One region of the Aneurinibacillus uraniidurans genome, then DNA from elsewhere that is predicted to be linked to it. Evidence: a T-box and tRNA genes for the amino acid it is inferred to sense, from the RefSeq annotation. Region 1 holds a T-box; the other regions hold tRNA genes.

Region 1 (4,560 bases):
TCAAGCAGCACTTCCTTGCCAGTGTGCTTTGGAATAAAAAAATCCGGGCCATCCTTCTCATTCGCATAACCAGTACATGCTTCTACAGCTATATGACCTCCCTGACGTGTCCAATATGGAATAAAGCGTCCAGTCTGATCATGCGCTGCCTTCCCTGCATATTCTCGGTCTCTGCCATCCAACTGATTCGGCTCCCATACTGTATAAATACTAAGGATCTGACTGTTCTGCTTAAGCACATCTTGCAGAACAGCATTATATGCATCACGGGATACGATGTTTGCTTTTTTCATGCCTTCAAATGTCTGAGCCACTGTCTTAGAAATATTCAGACTATTATTAAGTGTCTTTTCGGCCTGTGCAGCTTTTTCAGCAGCAATCGACATAGCTAGATTCTCTGATTCAGCAATCGCTTTTGTTCTCGTTTCCATTGCAATTAGACTGATCATCGATACGACAATAATGGTGACTGTACTCATAATCATCAGAAGTATTTTGGCTCGCAATCTCATATTTCCCATCTCCTCATCCACTGTAAAATCGTGTATAAGGAGAGTATCACAAAATTAGGAACAATCTTCCATAAGGGTACTCCCCACATCCCCTCGGGATAATTCCCTATGTCACAGTTGCATATTCCCTACTTTATCCCCGCTGATTCATAATCAGCCATCGGTACATACGTGTTTTCCCTAACCGGGATATAGGTGTGAATAGAAGTTCCACTTCCTTGCTGCGAGCGAATGACTACTTGTCCATGCAGCAAAGTAGCACGTTCCTGCATACTGAACATACCAATTCCACCGCCACCTTCCTTGAAAATACGACTTGCATCGAAGCCGCATCCATAATCTTGTACGGTCATATGAATATGCTCATCTTTGTGGATCAGGGTAATATCGATTACATCTGTACCCGAATATTTTACCGCATTCGTAAGTGCTTCCTGGCAAATGCGGTATAATGCGGTTTCAATTTCCGGGGCAAGTCGCCCACGAATGCCATCTACTTGCAGCGTAATTTGAATTCGATATGTCTCACGGCAGCGAGTGATGTAAGAACGAAGTGCCGGAATAAGCCCAAGATCATCAAGAGTGCTCGGGCGGAGCTGTGTTGCAATCTCTTTCACTTCTGTCATCGCCTGCCCTACCATGCTCTCGGTATCCTGTAACACTTCTTTCATCTGCTGATCTTCTATGCCCCGCTTCGTCATTTTCAATCTCACAATGATGCTGTATAAAGCCTGTCCGACTCCATCATGCAGTTCGCGTGATACACGCTTGCGCTCATCTTCCTGAGCCTGCATAACTAACGTCGTCATTTTTTTCTCGCTTTCTTGCAATTTCTCTGCCGTTTCCTGCCATTTTATCTCCACTTCTTCTTTCTCTTCATACACCTGCTGGAACTGTGGGTAGAAGATGCCTTTCAGCAAAAAGAAGTAGCCGAAAAACTTGTATACATGCCCAACTAAATTCTCAATGTCATCCACTTTTTTGTAGAGCGTAAACGCTACCTCGCCAATCAAAATAAAGCAAATACCCGTCATCACAACAAGCAGGTCGCCACTCTTATTCTTTTTATAATACCTCCAGAGCAAAACGACATTGCCAATATGAAGCAGACTAATCGAGTATTCAAGGATAAGCTTCAGCGGCGTAACCCCTTGTCCCTCTTTTACAAGTAAAGGAAAATCCGTGATGAAATAAGCAACCGCAATGAGGACAAACGCCATATATACACAAGCAAAAAGTAACAATCTGATTCGCGATTGCAAAAAAGAAACCTTATTAAAATCTTTGTAGAGAATAAACGTAAGTCCGATACTTTCTGTCGTTCGTGCTGCAATCCATAACCAGGTCGCCCGCGCCACCGCATATCTCTCATCAAAAAAAGGCATTCCTTTAAATGCAAACGTATGGAGAAGATCGAATACTCCTACACATAAAAACACAATACCAATTAGGAAATAGCTTCGATTTTGATTATGCGAATACGTCAGCCATGCCTGCATGAAAATTGAAAAAGAAACAAAGATACTGAAAAATTCTAAAGAAGTATGTGAGACAAGGAAGTGTGATCGATCATAAAACGAAAAATGATGCATAGGATGCAAGTTAATGATAAGAAAAATAATAACCCCCATCCCTATCCATATACCTGTTTTTCTCTCCTGCCTTTTTACCAGGATTTCATTCATTATGAGAACTCCCTCTTTGTAAATCTGTTGTTATTCTATTTCTTCATTTTAGTAGTCTATTAGCAAAAAAGAAAGTCTTTCTCCCTAATCCATTCGACTTTTCTCGCCATTATATGCAAAAGAGACCTGCCCAATTATGACAGATCTCCTACTTTCCTAGCCCAATTTCACTTTTGCAAATTTTCGTTTGCCGACTTGTACAATCATACCATCTTCTACGGCTACATGATCATCAACCGACTCGACTTTTTCTTCATTAATCTTGACAGCTCCCTGCTGCACCATGCGACGCGCTTCACCGTTCGTTGGCACCAGCTCAAGTACAGACAATAGTTTTACAATCCACAGCTTGCCATCCTCGAGTTCAGCTATCGCTACCTCTTTTTCCGGGATATCAGTCGGCAGAGCACGCTGCTGGAATACCGTTTTGAAATGGTTCTCTGCTTCATTGGCAGCCTCCTCACCGTGATACATCTGTACGAACGTACGCGCCAAACGCATTTTTGCATCGCGTGGGTGGATGGAACCATCGGCAAGCCCTTGTTGTAGTTCGGTCAGTTCTTCAAGTGTGATATCTGTTGCCAGCTCGTAGTATTTGACCATCAACTCATCTGGAATTGACATCGCTTTGCCGTAAATTTCGTTCGGTGCTTCACTAATGCCGATATAGTTGCCAAGGCTTTTGCTCATCTTCTGTACGCCATCAAGCCCTTCAATAATTGGCATCGTAATCGCACACTGTTGTTCCTGACCGTATTCTTTCTGTAACTGGCGTCCCATCAGCAGATTAAACTTCTGGTCTGTTCCACCAAGCTCAACGTCACTCTCAAGTGCCACGGAATCATAGCCTTGCATAAGCGGATAGAAAAACTCATGAATGCTGATCGGCAGGTTGTTCGTGTAGCGCTTCTCAAAATCATCGCGCTCAAGCATGCGTGCTACAGTTGTTTTAGCCGCCAGTGTTACAACATCAGCGAACGTCAGCGGTGCCAGCCATGTGCTGTTGTAGTTTACTTCGATTTTATCAATATCAAGAATTTTGGCGAACTGTTCCACGTATGTCGCCGCATTCACCTTTACTTCTTCTTCTGTCAGCGGCTTGCGCGTCTCTGACTTGCCGGTCGGGTCACCGATGCGGCCCGTAAAGTCGCCAATGAGAATCTGCACCGTATGACCCATCTCTTGGAACTGGCGTAGCTTGTGCAACACTACCGTATGTCCAACATGAATATCAGGTGCGGACGGATCAAGTCCAAGCTTTACTTTCAATGGTACGCCAGTTGCTACCGAACGTTCCACCTTTTTACGCATTTCTTCTTCCGGCACGATCTCGGCCACACCACGGCAGATAATAGCCATTTGGCGGTCAACTTCCTGCTTCTGCTCATCTGTCAGTACAATTTTTGTTTGCTCTTGACTCATTTTTTTCCCTCGCAATCATAAGTTAGATAAAAATAAAAAAAGCCCGCCCCCAAAAAGGGACGAGCTAGCTCGCGGTACCACCCTTACTTGAGGACAAGCCTGTCCTCCACTCATCTGATAACGGCCGCTGGTATGCGCCCGTCCACCTAATCGGCGGAATCACTCCTGCACTGTACTTCACCTGTCTGCAAGGACCGATTCGCAGCTTCCATCGGCTCTCTGATGCTCCTTATACAGACTGCTACTGCGGTGCATTCACTGTGACATATAGCTATAATCATAACTGTTACTCCCATCATAACGAAAAATCGTCACGAAAAGCAACCTTTATCCGTATGAAACGTCTTTATGATATAATGTTCCTGTTATAGGTAAGGGGGAATTCCATGGATAAACAAAGCGGTTCTGCGAACACGCCCGAAGAACCGAAGAAAAAGAAAAAAAGTGCCTGGAAAAGCATTCTACTTGTATTGCAGATCGGCACCATTCTCTTTTTTATGGGTGTTCTATTTGCCGGTGCAGCAGCGGCCGGCTATGTCGCGTCGCTTGTTAAAGACGATCCGGTTCGTAGTTACGATGAGATTCATCAAAAAATCTCAACAAACAACTTAACCGGCTTCGCATATTTTGCAGACAAGACGCTTATTGGTCAGCTTATTACAACAGAAGACAGGCGCCTTGTCTCACACACAGAGGTATCGCCTCACCTGATTGATGCCATTATTTCTACTGAAGACAAATATTTTTATGAACACAAGGGTATTGTCCCATCTGCGATTGCTCGGGCTGGCATCCAGCAGATCACCGGCGCTCCAGTTCAGACCGGGGGAAGTACACTGACCCAACAGCTCGTTAAACAAACGATTCTTTCGCCTGAGCAAACAATGCAGCGAAAATTTCGCGAGATGTTTCTCGCTTTGCGCGTAGAACGCATGTTTACG
Region 2 (4,560 bases), 570 kb from region 1:
CCTGTACTACCTCCACTCCGTTTGAGCAACGGGGGGACGCAGGAGGGTAGGGTGAGCAGACTGCTGGTTATGTCTGTCCAAGCAGTGAGGCGTGTGTATAGGCAAATCCGTACACTGTAACGCCAGGCTGTGATGGCGAGCGAATTAAAGTAGCGAAGTCCCTGATCTCACACTGCCAAGAAAAGCCTCTAGCGAGGAGTGAGGTACCCGTACCGCAAACCGACACAGGTAGGCGAGGAGAGAATCCTAAGGCGCGCGAGAAAACTCTTGCTAAGGAACTCGGCAAAATGACCCCGTAACTTCGGGAGAAGGGGTGCCCCGGTAGCGTGTCAAAGCGCGAGGGGGCCGCAGTGAAAAGGCCCAAGCGACTGTTTAGCAAAAACACAGGTCTCTGCGAAGCCGCAAGGCGAAGTATAGGGGCTGACGCCTGCCCGGTGCTGGAAGGTTAAGGGGAAAGGTTAGCCGCAAGGCGAAGCTTTGAACCGAAGCCCCAGTAAACGGCGGCCGTAACTATAACGGTCCTAAGGTAGCGAAATTCCTTGTCGGGTAAGTTCCGACCCGCACGAAAGGCGTAACGACTTGGGCACTGTCTCGGCAAGAGACTCGGTGAAATCATACTACCTGTGAAGATGCAGGTTACCCGCGACAAGACGGAAAGACCCCATGGAGCTTTACTGCAGCCTGATATTGAATGCTGGTATTGTTTGTACAGGATAGGTGGGAGCCGTTGAATCCGGACCGTCAGGTTCGGGGGAGGCGTCCTTGGGATACCACCCTGACAATGCTGGCCTTCTCACTTGCATCCCTTACCGGGATGAAGGACCGTGTCAGGCGGGCAGTTTGACTGGGGCGGTCGCCTCCTAAAAGGTAACGGAGGCGCCCAAAGGTTCCCTCAGAATGGTTGGAAATCATTCGCAGAGTGTAAAGGCACAAGGGAGCTTGACTGCGAGACCTACAAGTCGAGCAGGGACGAAAGTCGGGCTTAGTGATCCGGTGGTTCCGCATGGAAGGGCCATCGCTCAACGGATAAAAGCTACCCTGGGGATAACAGGCTTATCTCCCCCAAGAGTCCACATCGACGGGGAGGTTTGGCACCTCGATGTCGGCTCATCGCATCCTGGAGCTGAAGTAGGTTCCAAGGGTTGGGCTGTTCGCCCATTAAAGCGGTACGCGAGCTGGGTTCAGAACGTCGTGAGACAGTTCGGTCCCTATCTGTCGTGGGCGCAGGAAATTTGAGAGGAGCTGTCCTTAGTACGAGAGGACCGGGATGGACGCACCGCTGGTGCACCAGTTGTTCCGCCAGGAGCACAGCTGGGTAGCTATGTGCGGACGGGATAAGCGCTGAAAGCATCTAAGCGTGAAGCCCCCCTCAAGATGAGATTTCCCACAGCATAAGCTGGTAAGACCCCTTATAGATGATGAGGTAGATAGGTTCGAGGTGGAAGTGCAGCAATGTACGGAGCTGACGAATACTAATCGGTCGAGGGCTTAACCAATATAAACTTGCGTTTCGTTTCGATTCAGTTTTGAAGGTGTTACACACTTTCAATGATGATGGAGGTTCTGCTAAAGGCAGCGCACGTCCTGTGCGCAACGCAGAACGACCAACATCCTATTGGTCCGCAGTAGCTCAGTCGGTAGAGCAATCGGCTGTTAACCGATCGGTCGCTGGTTCGAGTCCGGCCTGCGGAGCCATGGCCCGTTGGAGAAGCGGCTTAACTCACATGCCTTTCACGCATGCATTCAGGGGTTCGAATCCCCTACGGGTCATTTCAAGGAAGTTCTGCTAAAGTCGCGACGTCCTGTCGCGACGCAGAACCTAGTACATCCTTGTACGTCGGAGGATTAGCTCAGCTGGGAGAGCATCTGCCTTACAAGCAGAGGGTCGGCGGTTCGATCCCGTCATCCTCCATCCTTATTCTAAAGGAAGTTCTGCTAAGAGCAGGCACGCCCTGTGTCTAATGCAGAACGGTACATCCTGTACGTCGCCGGTGTAGCTCAACTGGTAGAGCACCTGACTTGTAATCAGGGGGTTGAGGGTTCAAGTCCTTTCGCCGGCACCATTTTTAAAATAGCGATTTATGTAATGCGGAGCCGTGGTGAAGTTGGAGTTCACGCTGGACTGTCACTCCGGAGGTCGCGGGTTCGAGTCCCGTCGGCTCCGCCATTTATTTAAACATCGTTTTATGGCTCGGTAGCTCAGTTGGTAGAGCAGAGGACTGAAAATCCTCGTGTCGGCGGTTCGATTCCGTCCCGAGCCACCATATGCCGGTGTAGCTCAACTGGTAGAGCACCTGACTTGTAATCAGGGGGTTGAGGGTTCAAGTCCTTTCGCCGGCATTTATCTAAATATGGAGGGGTAGCGAAGTGGCTAAACGCGGCGGACTGTAAATCCGCTCCCTGTGGGTTCGGCGGTTCGAATCCGTCCCCCTCCACCAGTTTTATTGGGGTATAGCCAAGCGGTAAGGCAACGGACTTTGACTCCGTCACTCCCTGGTTCGAATCCAGGTACCCCAGCCACTTTATAGAGAGCCATTAGCTCAGTTGGTAGAGCACCTGACTTTTAATCAGGGTGTCACTGGTTCGAGTCCAGTATGGCTCACCATTTTTAACATGGTGAACACAATATGCGGGTGTGGCGGAATTGGCAGACGCACTAGACTTAGGATCTAGCGCTTCGGCGTGGGGGTTCAAGTCCCTCCACCCGCACCATACATGCGGACATAGCTCAGTTGGTAGAGCACGACCTTGCCAAGGTCGGGGTCGCGAGTTCGAGTCTCGTTGTCCGCTCCATTTAATCTTAATAATGTGCCCGTAGCTCAATCGGATAGAGTGTCTGACTACGAATCAGAAGGTTGGGAGTTCGAGTCTCTCCGGGCACGCCACTTGCCGATGTGGCGGAATTGGCAGACGCGCACGACTCAAAATCGTGTTCCTTCGGGAGTGTCGGTTCGACCCCGACCATCGGTACTCATACAAAAAGCACGTATCCTTAAAAAAGGATACGTGCTTTTTCTGTTACATCATGTTTTTTAGCATTGCCTGTACTGTTGGGTTTTGGAGTAGATTCATAATTTGGCCCATATCTACGTTTCCGAGTGCACTTGTTATCAGATTATCTCCTTTTGTTTTTCTTCTTTTCTTTGTTCCTTTTTTACGGGTATTGCTTTTTGTGGGACTGTTACTTTTTAGGAATGATTGAACGGCTGGATTTTGTAGCAGTTCAGCTATAGTAGCCAGATCGGATGCTTTGAATCCACCACTGGTAAGGTTGGCAAGTAAGGAACTTTTGCGGGGTTCTTCTTGACGTTTGCCAGTAAATAGGCTAAATAATGATCGGCGTGGACGATTTTGACGTTCTGTTCGTGAAACCGCCTGCTTATGAATGGCGGCTCTTTTTTTAGGATGACTTAATTCTTTCAACATGCCTTCGATTTTATCAACGCTTTGCTTTGTTTCATTCATGCGATTTTCCATCTGGCTTATACTTTGCTCGAGGTCAGTTAAGCGCTGGCTACCCGAAGAAGGGTGGTGTTTATGTGTCCTGATTTTTCTCTCTGCCATTTTTGCACCTCCTTTTATACGTGACGTGAAATTCACCTATCTCATCATATGTAAAGGCGGGTACAGGCGGTATAGGCTATGCACTCAGTTTCGTTTTTTATATACTTAAAGTAGGTGATGTAATTACTTGTAGACAAAGAAAGAAGGATCATAAAAATGGATGAACAGTATTTTTACCGTGATGTATGGGCAGAAATTGATCTTGATGCAGTAGGGGAGAATATGCGAACATTTCGGAAGCATCTCCCAGCCGAGACGAAGATCATGGCTGTTGTAAAAGCGGATGGATATGGACATGGTGCTTTTCAGATAGCTAATAAAGCGCTACGTGAAGGAGCGGAATGGCTTGCGGTTGCGCTCCTTGATGAAGCGCTTGAGCTGCGCATAAAGGGAATTACCGCGCCGATTTTGGTGCTTAGTTCATTTCCGGCTCGGGGTATTGCGTTAGCGCTCCAGCATGATATTGCTATGACTGTATACCAGATAGAGCTGTTAGAGGAGATCATACGTCAAGCGGAAGCCGCACGGAAAAAAGCACGTGTTCATATTAAACTTGATACTGGCATGGGACGTATCGGAATTCGTGAGGGAAGAGAGCTTTCTGCGTTTGCCGCACGTTGTCAGAGTGAATGGATTGAAGTAGAAGGTGTATTTACACACTTCGCCACAGCCGATGAAGAAAATCAGGCTTATACAATGGAACAGATGAGACGTTATGAGGAATTGGTAGCCTGTCTGGAAGCAGGAGGAATCCATCCGGCTCTTCTGTATACGAACAATACTGCAGCTACGATGTTCTATCCAGATAAAAGCCGTCATATAATCCGTCTGGGCATTAGTTTATACGGACAGTACCCGTCTTCTTATATGAAAAAAACGGGCATGAAGCTGCATCCAGTATTTCAGTGGAAAGCACGTCTCAGCCACGTTAAGCATGTGCCTGCGGGGACGAAGATTAGCTATGGTGCCACTCATATTACAACGAACGAGGCCGTT
Region 3 (4,560 bases), 1.4 Mb from region 1:
GGGCAGTTTGACTGGGGCGGTCGCCTCCTAAAAGGTAACGGAGGCGCCCAAAGGTTCCCTCAGAATGGTTGGAAATCATTCGCAGAGTGTAAAGGCACAAGGGAGCTTGACTGCGAGACCTACAAGTCGAGCAGGGACGAAAGTCGGGCTTAGTGATCCGGTGGTTCCGCATGGAAGGGCCATCGCTCAACGGATAAAAGCTACCCTGGGGATAACAGGCTTATCTCCCCCAAGAGTCCACATCGACGGGGAGGTTTGGCACCTCGATGTCGGCTCATCGCATCCTGGAGCTGAAGTAGGTTCCAAGGGTTGGGCTGTTCGCCCATTAAAGCGGTACGCGAGCTGGGTTCAGAACGTCGTGAGACAGTTCGGTCCCTATCTGTCGTGGGCGCAGGAAATTTGAGAGGAGCTGTCCTTAGTACGAGAGGACCGGGATGGACGCACCGCTGGTGCACCAGTTGTTCCGCCAGGAGCACAGCTGGGTAGCTATGTGCGGACGGGATAAGCGCTGAAAGCATCTAAGCGTGAAGCCCCCCTCAAGATGAGATTTCCCACAGCATAAGCTGGTAAGACCCCTTATAGATGATGAGGTAGATAGGTTCGAGGTGGAAGTGCAGCAATGTACGGAGCTGACGAATACTAATCGGTCGAGGGCTTAACCAATACAACTTACGTTACGTTTCGATTCAGTTTTGAAGGTGTTACACACTTTCATTGATGATGGAGGTTCTGCTAAAGGCAGCGCACGTCCTGTGCACAACGCAGAACGACCAACATCCTATTGGTCCGCAGTAGCTCAGTCGGTAGAGCAATCGGCTGTTAACCGATCGGTCGCTGGTTCGAGTCCGGCCTGCGGAGCCATGGCCCGTTGGAGAAGCGGCTTAACTCACATGCCTTTCACGCATGCATTCAGGGGTTCGAATCCCCTACGGGTCACCATATGGAGGATTAGCTCAGCTGGGAGAGCATCTGCCTTACAAGCAGAGGGTCGGCGGTTCGATCCCGTCATCCTCCATCCTTATTTTAAATGCGGAGCCGTGGTGAAGTTGGAGTTCACGCTGGACTGTCACTCCGGAGGTCGCGGGTTCGAGTCCCGTCGGCTCCGCCATTTATTCAAACATCGTTTTATGGCTCGGTAGCTCAGTTGGTAGAGCAGAGGACTGAAAATCCTCGTGTCGGCGGTTCGATTCCGTCCCGAGCCACCATATGCCGGTGTAGCTCAACTGGTAGAGCACCTGACTTGTAATCAGGGGGTTGAGGGTTCAAGTCCTTTCGCCGGCACCATTTTTACTAAAGGTTTTACTTTCTATATTTTCGGAGGGGTAGCGAAGTGGCTAAACGCGGCGGACTGTAAATCCGCTCCCTGTGGGTTCGGCGGTTCGAATCCGTCCCCCTCCACCAGTTTTATTGGGGTATAGCCAAGCGGTAAGGCAACGGACTTTGACTCCGTCACTCCCTGGTTCGAATCCAGGTACCCCAGCCATTTTATAGCGAGCCATTAGCTCAGTTGGTAGAGCACCTGACTTTTAATCAGGGTGTCACTGGTTCGAGTCCAGTATGGCTCATCACTTTATAGCTACTCCACATGGGAGTAGCTTTTTTATGTTCAAGGACTGGCTCTTATCTAGAGAATGGAAGAGGCAGTATGCTATACTTAACAAATAAGCAAAAGAAAATGGAGGGGCATATGGCCAAGCAGCAATACGCGCCAAAAAAAGAAGGCAAGATTGTTCCCATTCGTATGGATGCAACATTTTATAATAATCGTGCGCTCAAATATCTCGATAAGCTTAACTTCCAGAAAGCGCTCCGTTATTTTCGGAAAGCCATTGAACTGGAACCGAACAATCCAGACTATTACTGCAGTATGGCTGGCGTACTCGCTGAACTGGAAAAGTACGATGAATCAAATCGTATACTCTGGCATGTACTTGAAGAAATTGATTGTAAAATAAATGAATGCTATTTTTATCTCGCCAGCAATTATGCTAACTTGCTGGAGTTTGAGTTGGCCGAACAATATGTAGCAAAATATCTCGAACTAGCTCCTGATTCTTTATATACAGAAGAAGCCGAGGATCTGCTTGACTATATTGATTTTCAGCTTCAATCGATACCGCGAGAGCGTGAAACGGGAGAAAATCAGGAAGTTACCCTTTTGCATGATCGTGCTCGCCGCCTGCTAGAAGAAGGACGTTTCTCCGAGGCATCTAAAATACTTATCAAAATTCATACAGAACACCCCGATTTCATTGCTGCGCGTAATAATCTGGCGTTATGTTTCTATTATATGGGCCGCTTTGAAAAAGCAATGGATACGATTCTTTCTGTCCTGGAAGAAGAACCGCACAACATACATGCTCTCTGTAACCTCGCCGTATTTTACTCCCATCTGCGGGACAAAGAGAAACTTCTTGATCTACTTACCCTACTGAAAAAAATTGTGCCGTATCATTTTGATCAATCCTATAAACTTGCTACAACGCTTGGAATCTTAGGGGAGGATGAAGCAGCATACTTTCTTTTTAGTAAAATGATTGCGCAAACAGGACTGGGAGACGTACATCTGCTTCATTATGGTGCAGTAGCTGCTTATAATACCGGCCGCTTTGACGAGGCAGAAAGCCTCTGGAAAAAAATCGAGCGTCTTGATCCTGATGAGTCCATTGCCGCCTATTACTTGACTCAGGTGGAACAGAAGCGGAATGGTCAGTCGGCATTGCCAGGGGCTTCCTACCATTACCAAACACCGATTTCCGATGATATCCTTCGAATAGAAGCCGCGCGTGAGTTGAGTGAGAAATGTAAGAAAGATCCGCTTATTCGCGCCTCGTTTCTTTGGGCGCTTCGCTTCGGGGATCAAGACACGAAGCTGCAGGTCATACATGCGGCGGAATATTTGCAAGATGACGAGATTGAGGAAGCGCTTCGTCAATTTCTGTTGAATCCAGTAGAGGACGACCATTTGAAAGAAGCTGTGATCTTGGTGCTTCAGAAGATGGGAGCAGCTGAGCCGTATCGTGCTGTTATGGAAGATCGGGAACATCTTGTACAGGTTAATCCCCATGTTCACTCTCTTCCCGTATGGCATGATAAATGGCAGCAGGTTATTGACTGTCTCGAACATCATATGCAAGATCAGTATGATCTGCTCGAACAGCAGGAAGCACGTGCCCTATGGTTTGACTATCTCGCGCAGGCTTACCCGAATATTCCTGTGATCCGCAAACAGGAGACATGGGCAGCTTCACTGGAGTATGCCGTTGCACAATTGCATAATCGTAGTGTGACGAAGGAAGAAGTGGCCAGCCGCTATGGTGTTTCGGCGGTCTCACTGACCAAAAATTATCGACTTTTATGCGAAGTATGCAGATCATTTACGGAATAAGGATAAAATCAACAAAAAATAAGCATATACGTGAACCCCGGTACATACCGGGGTATATGTTTGTAGAGAAGTGTAGTATAGTAGTAGACAAGTTTGGCAAACCGATATATGATAAACACATTAAATCGAAATATATCGATGAATAAGAGTATTGAACCTATGATTGGGTATGATATTGATAAATGGGAGGTTGTAACGATGAGTGAACAAAAAGTATATGATGTAATCATTGCTGGTGCCGGTCCGGCAGGGATGACAGCAGCTGTATACACATCCCGTGCGAATATGAGCACCCTGATGCTTGAGCGAGGAATTCCGGGTGGTCAAATGGCCAATACAGAAGAAATTGAGAACTATCCAGGCTACGAGTCCATTCTCGGCCCGGATTTATCTACTAAAATGTTCGAACATGCGAAAAAATTTGGTGCGGAATACCAGTATGGAGACATTACAGAGGTAATTGACGATGAACCGTACAAAACCGTTAAAGTAGGCGAGAAAGAATTCAAAGCAAAATCGTTAATTATTGCAACTGGTGCGGAGCATCGCGAACTTGGCGTACCCGGTGAAAAAGAATTAGCTGGACGAGGTGTATCATACTGCGCGGTATGTGATGGCGCATTTTTCCGCAACAAGGAACTGGTTGTCGTGGGCGGAGGCGATTCTGCGGTAGAAGAAGGTGTTTTTCTTACGCGCTTTGCCTCTAAAGTAACCATCATTCATCGTCGGGGTGAACTGCGTGCTCAGAAAATTTTACAGAAGCGTGCATTTGAAAATGAAAAAATCGAGTTCATCTGGAATACAGAAGTAAAAGAAATTCGCGGCGAAAATGTCGTACAATCTTTGGTGCTGCACAATCGAGAAACCGGTGAAGAAACAGAGTTCAAAGCAGATGGTGTATTCATTTATGTCGGCATGGACCCGATCTCAAATGCTGTGAGAAATCTTGGCATTACGAATGAAGCTGGGTATATCGAGACGGACGAGCGTATGGGGACACGTGTACCGGGCATCTTCGCGGCGGGAGATGTACGGGAGAAAACTCTGCGTCAGGTTGTAACGGCAACGGGCGATGGAGCAGATGCAGCGCTATCCGCGCAGCATTATGTCGAGTCGTTGGATGAGCGACTAAAGGAAGAAGCAGCGGCTCAATAAAATGATTACACTTTTTT

Evidence for each region. A T-box is a leader RNA that pairs with one kind of tRNA and senses whether it is charged. The one in region 1 lies ahead of tyrS (tyrosine--tRNA ligase), so its partner is inferred to be a tRNA-Tyr.
Region 2: it encodes a tRNA-Tyr, which carries the amino acid that the T-box ahead of tyrS (tyrosine--tRNA ligase) is inferred to sense. The anticodon was not compared.
Region 3: it encodes a tRNA-Tyr, which carries the amino acid that the T-box ahead of tyrS (tyrosine--tRNA ligase) is inferred to sense. The anticodon was not compared.

What each region holds. Positions count from the first base shown of each region.
Region 1 is NZ_CP116902.1:2,892,649-2,897,208, forward strand. It holds gene PO771_RS14470 (methyl-accepting chemotaxis protein) at 1-512, opposite strand, end outside; gene PO771_RS14475 (sensor histidine kinase) at 641-2,197, opposite strand; gene tyrS (tyrosine--tRNA ligase) at 2,354-3,619, opposite strand; T-box leader at 3,672-3,887, opposite strand; gene PO771_RS14485 (transglycosylase domain-containing protein) at 4,006-4,560, shown strand, end outside.
Region 2 is NZ_CP116902.1:3,457,868-3,462,427, reverse strand. It holds rRNA gene PO771_RS17315 (23S ribosomal RNA) at 1-1,496, shown strand, start outside; tRNA gene PO771_RS17310 (tRNA-Asn) at 1,620-1,695, shown strand; tRNA gene PO771_RS17305 (tRNA-Glu) at 1,697-1,770, shown strand; tRNA gene PO771_RS17300 (tRNA-Val) at 1,840-1,912, shown strand; tRNA gene PO771_RS17295 (tRNA-Thr) at 1,988-2,063, shown strand; tRNA gene PO771_RS17290 (tRNA-Asp) at 2,091-2,167, shown strand; tRNA gene PO771_RS17285 (tRNA-Phe) at 2,189-2,264, shown strand; tRNA gene PO771_RS17280 (tRNA-Thr) at 2,268-2,340, shown strand; tRNA gene PO771_RS17275 (tRNA-Tyr) at 2,354-2,438, shown strand; tRNA gene PO771_RS17270 (tRNA-Gln) at 2,446-2,520, shown strand; tRNA gene PO771_RS17265 (tRNA-Lys) at 2,530-2,605, shown strand; tRNA gene PO771_RS17260 (tRNA-Leu) at 2,630-2,712, shown strand; tRNA gene PO771_RS17255 (tRNA-Gly) at 2,718-2,793, shown strand; tRNA gene PO771_RS17250 (tRNA-Arg) at 2,809-2,885, shown strand; tRNA gene PO771_RS17245 (tRNA-Leu) at 2,889-2,970, shown strand; gene PO771_RS17240 (hypothetical protein) at 3,019-3,564, opposite strand; gene alr (alanine racemase) at 3,721-4,560, shown strand, end outside.
Region 3 is NZ_CP116902.1:391,035-395,594, forward strand. It holds rRNA gene PO771_RS01900 (23S ribosomal RNA) at 1-663, shown strand, start outside; tRNA gene PO771_RS01905 (tRNA-Asn) at 786-861, shown strand; tRNA gene PO771_RS01910 (tRNA-Glu) at 863-939, shown strand; tRNA gene PO771_RS01915 (tRNA-Val) at 943-1,015, shown strand; tRNA gene PO771_RS01920 (tRNA-Asp) at 1,032-1,108, shown strand; tRNA gene PO771_RS01925 (tRNA-Phe) at 1,130-1,205, shown strand; tRNA gene PO771_RS01930 (tRNA-Thr) at 1,209-1,284, shown strand; tRNA gene PO771_RS01935 (tRNA-Tyr) at 1,317-1,401, shown strand; tRNA gene PO771_RS01940 (tRNA-Gln) at 1,409-1,483, shown strand; tRNA gene PO771_RS01945 (tRNA-Lys) at 1,493-1,565, shown strand; gene PO771_RS01950 (tetratricopeptide repeat protein) at 1,688-3,388, shown strand; gene trxB (thioredoxin-disulfide reductase) at 3,587-4,543, shown strand.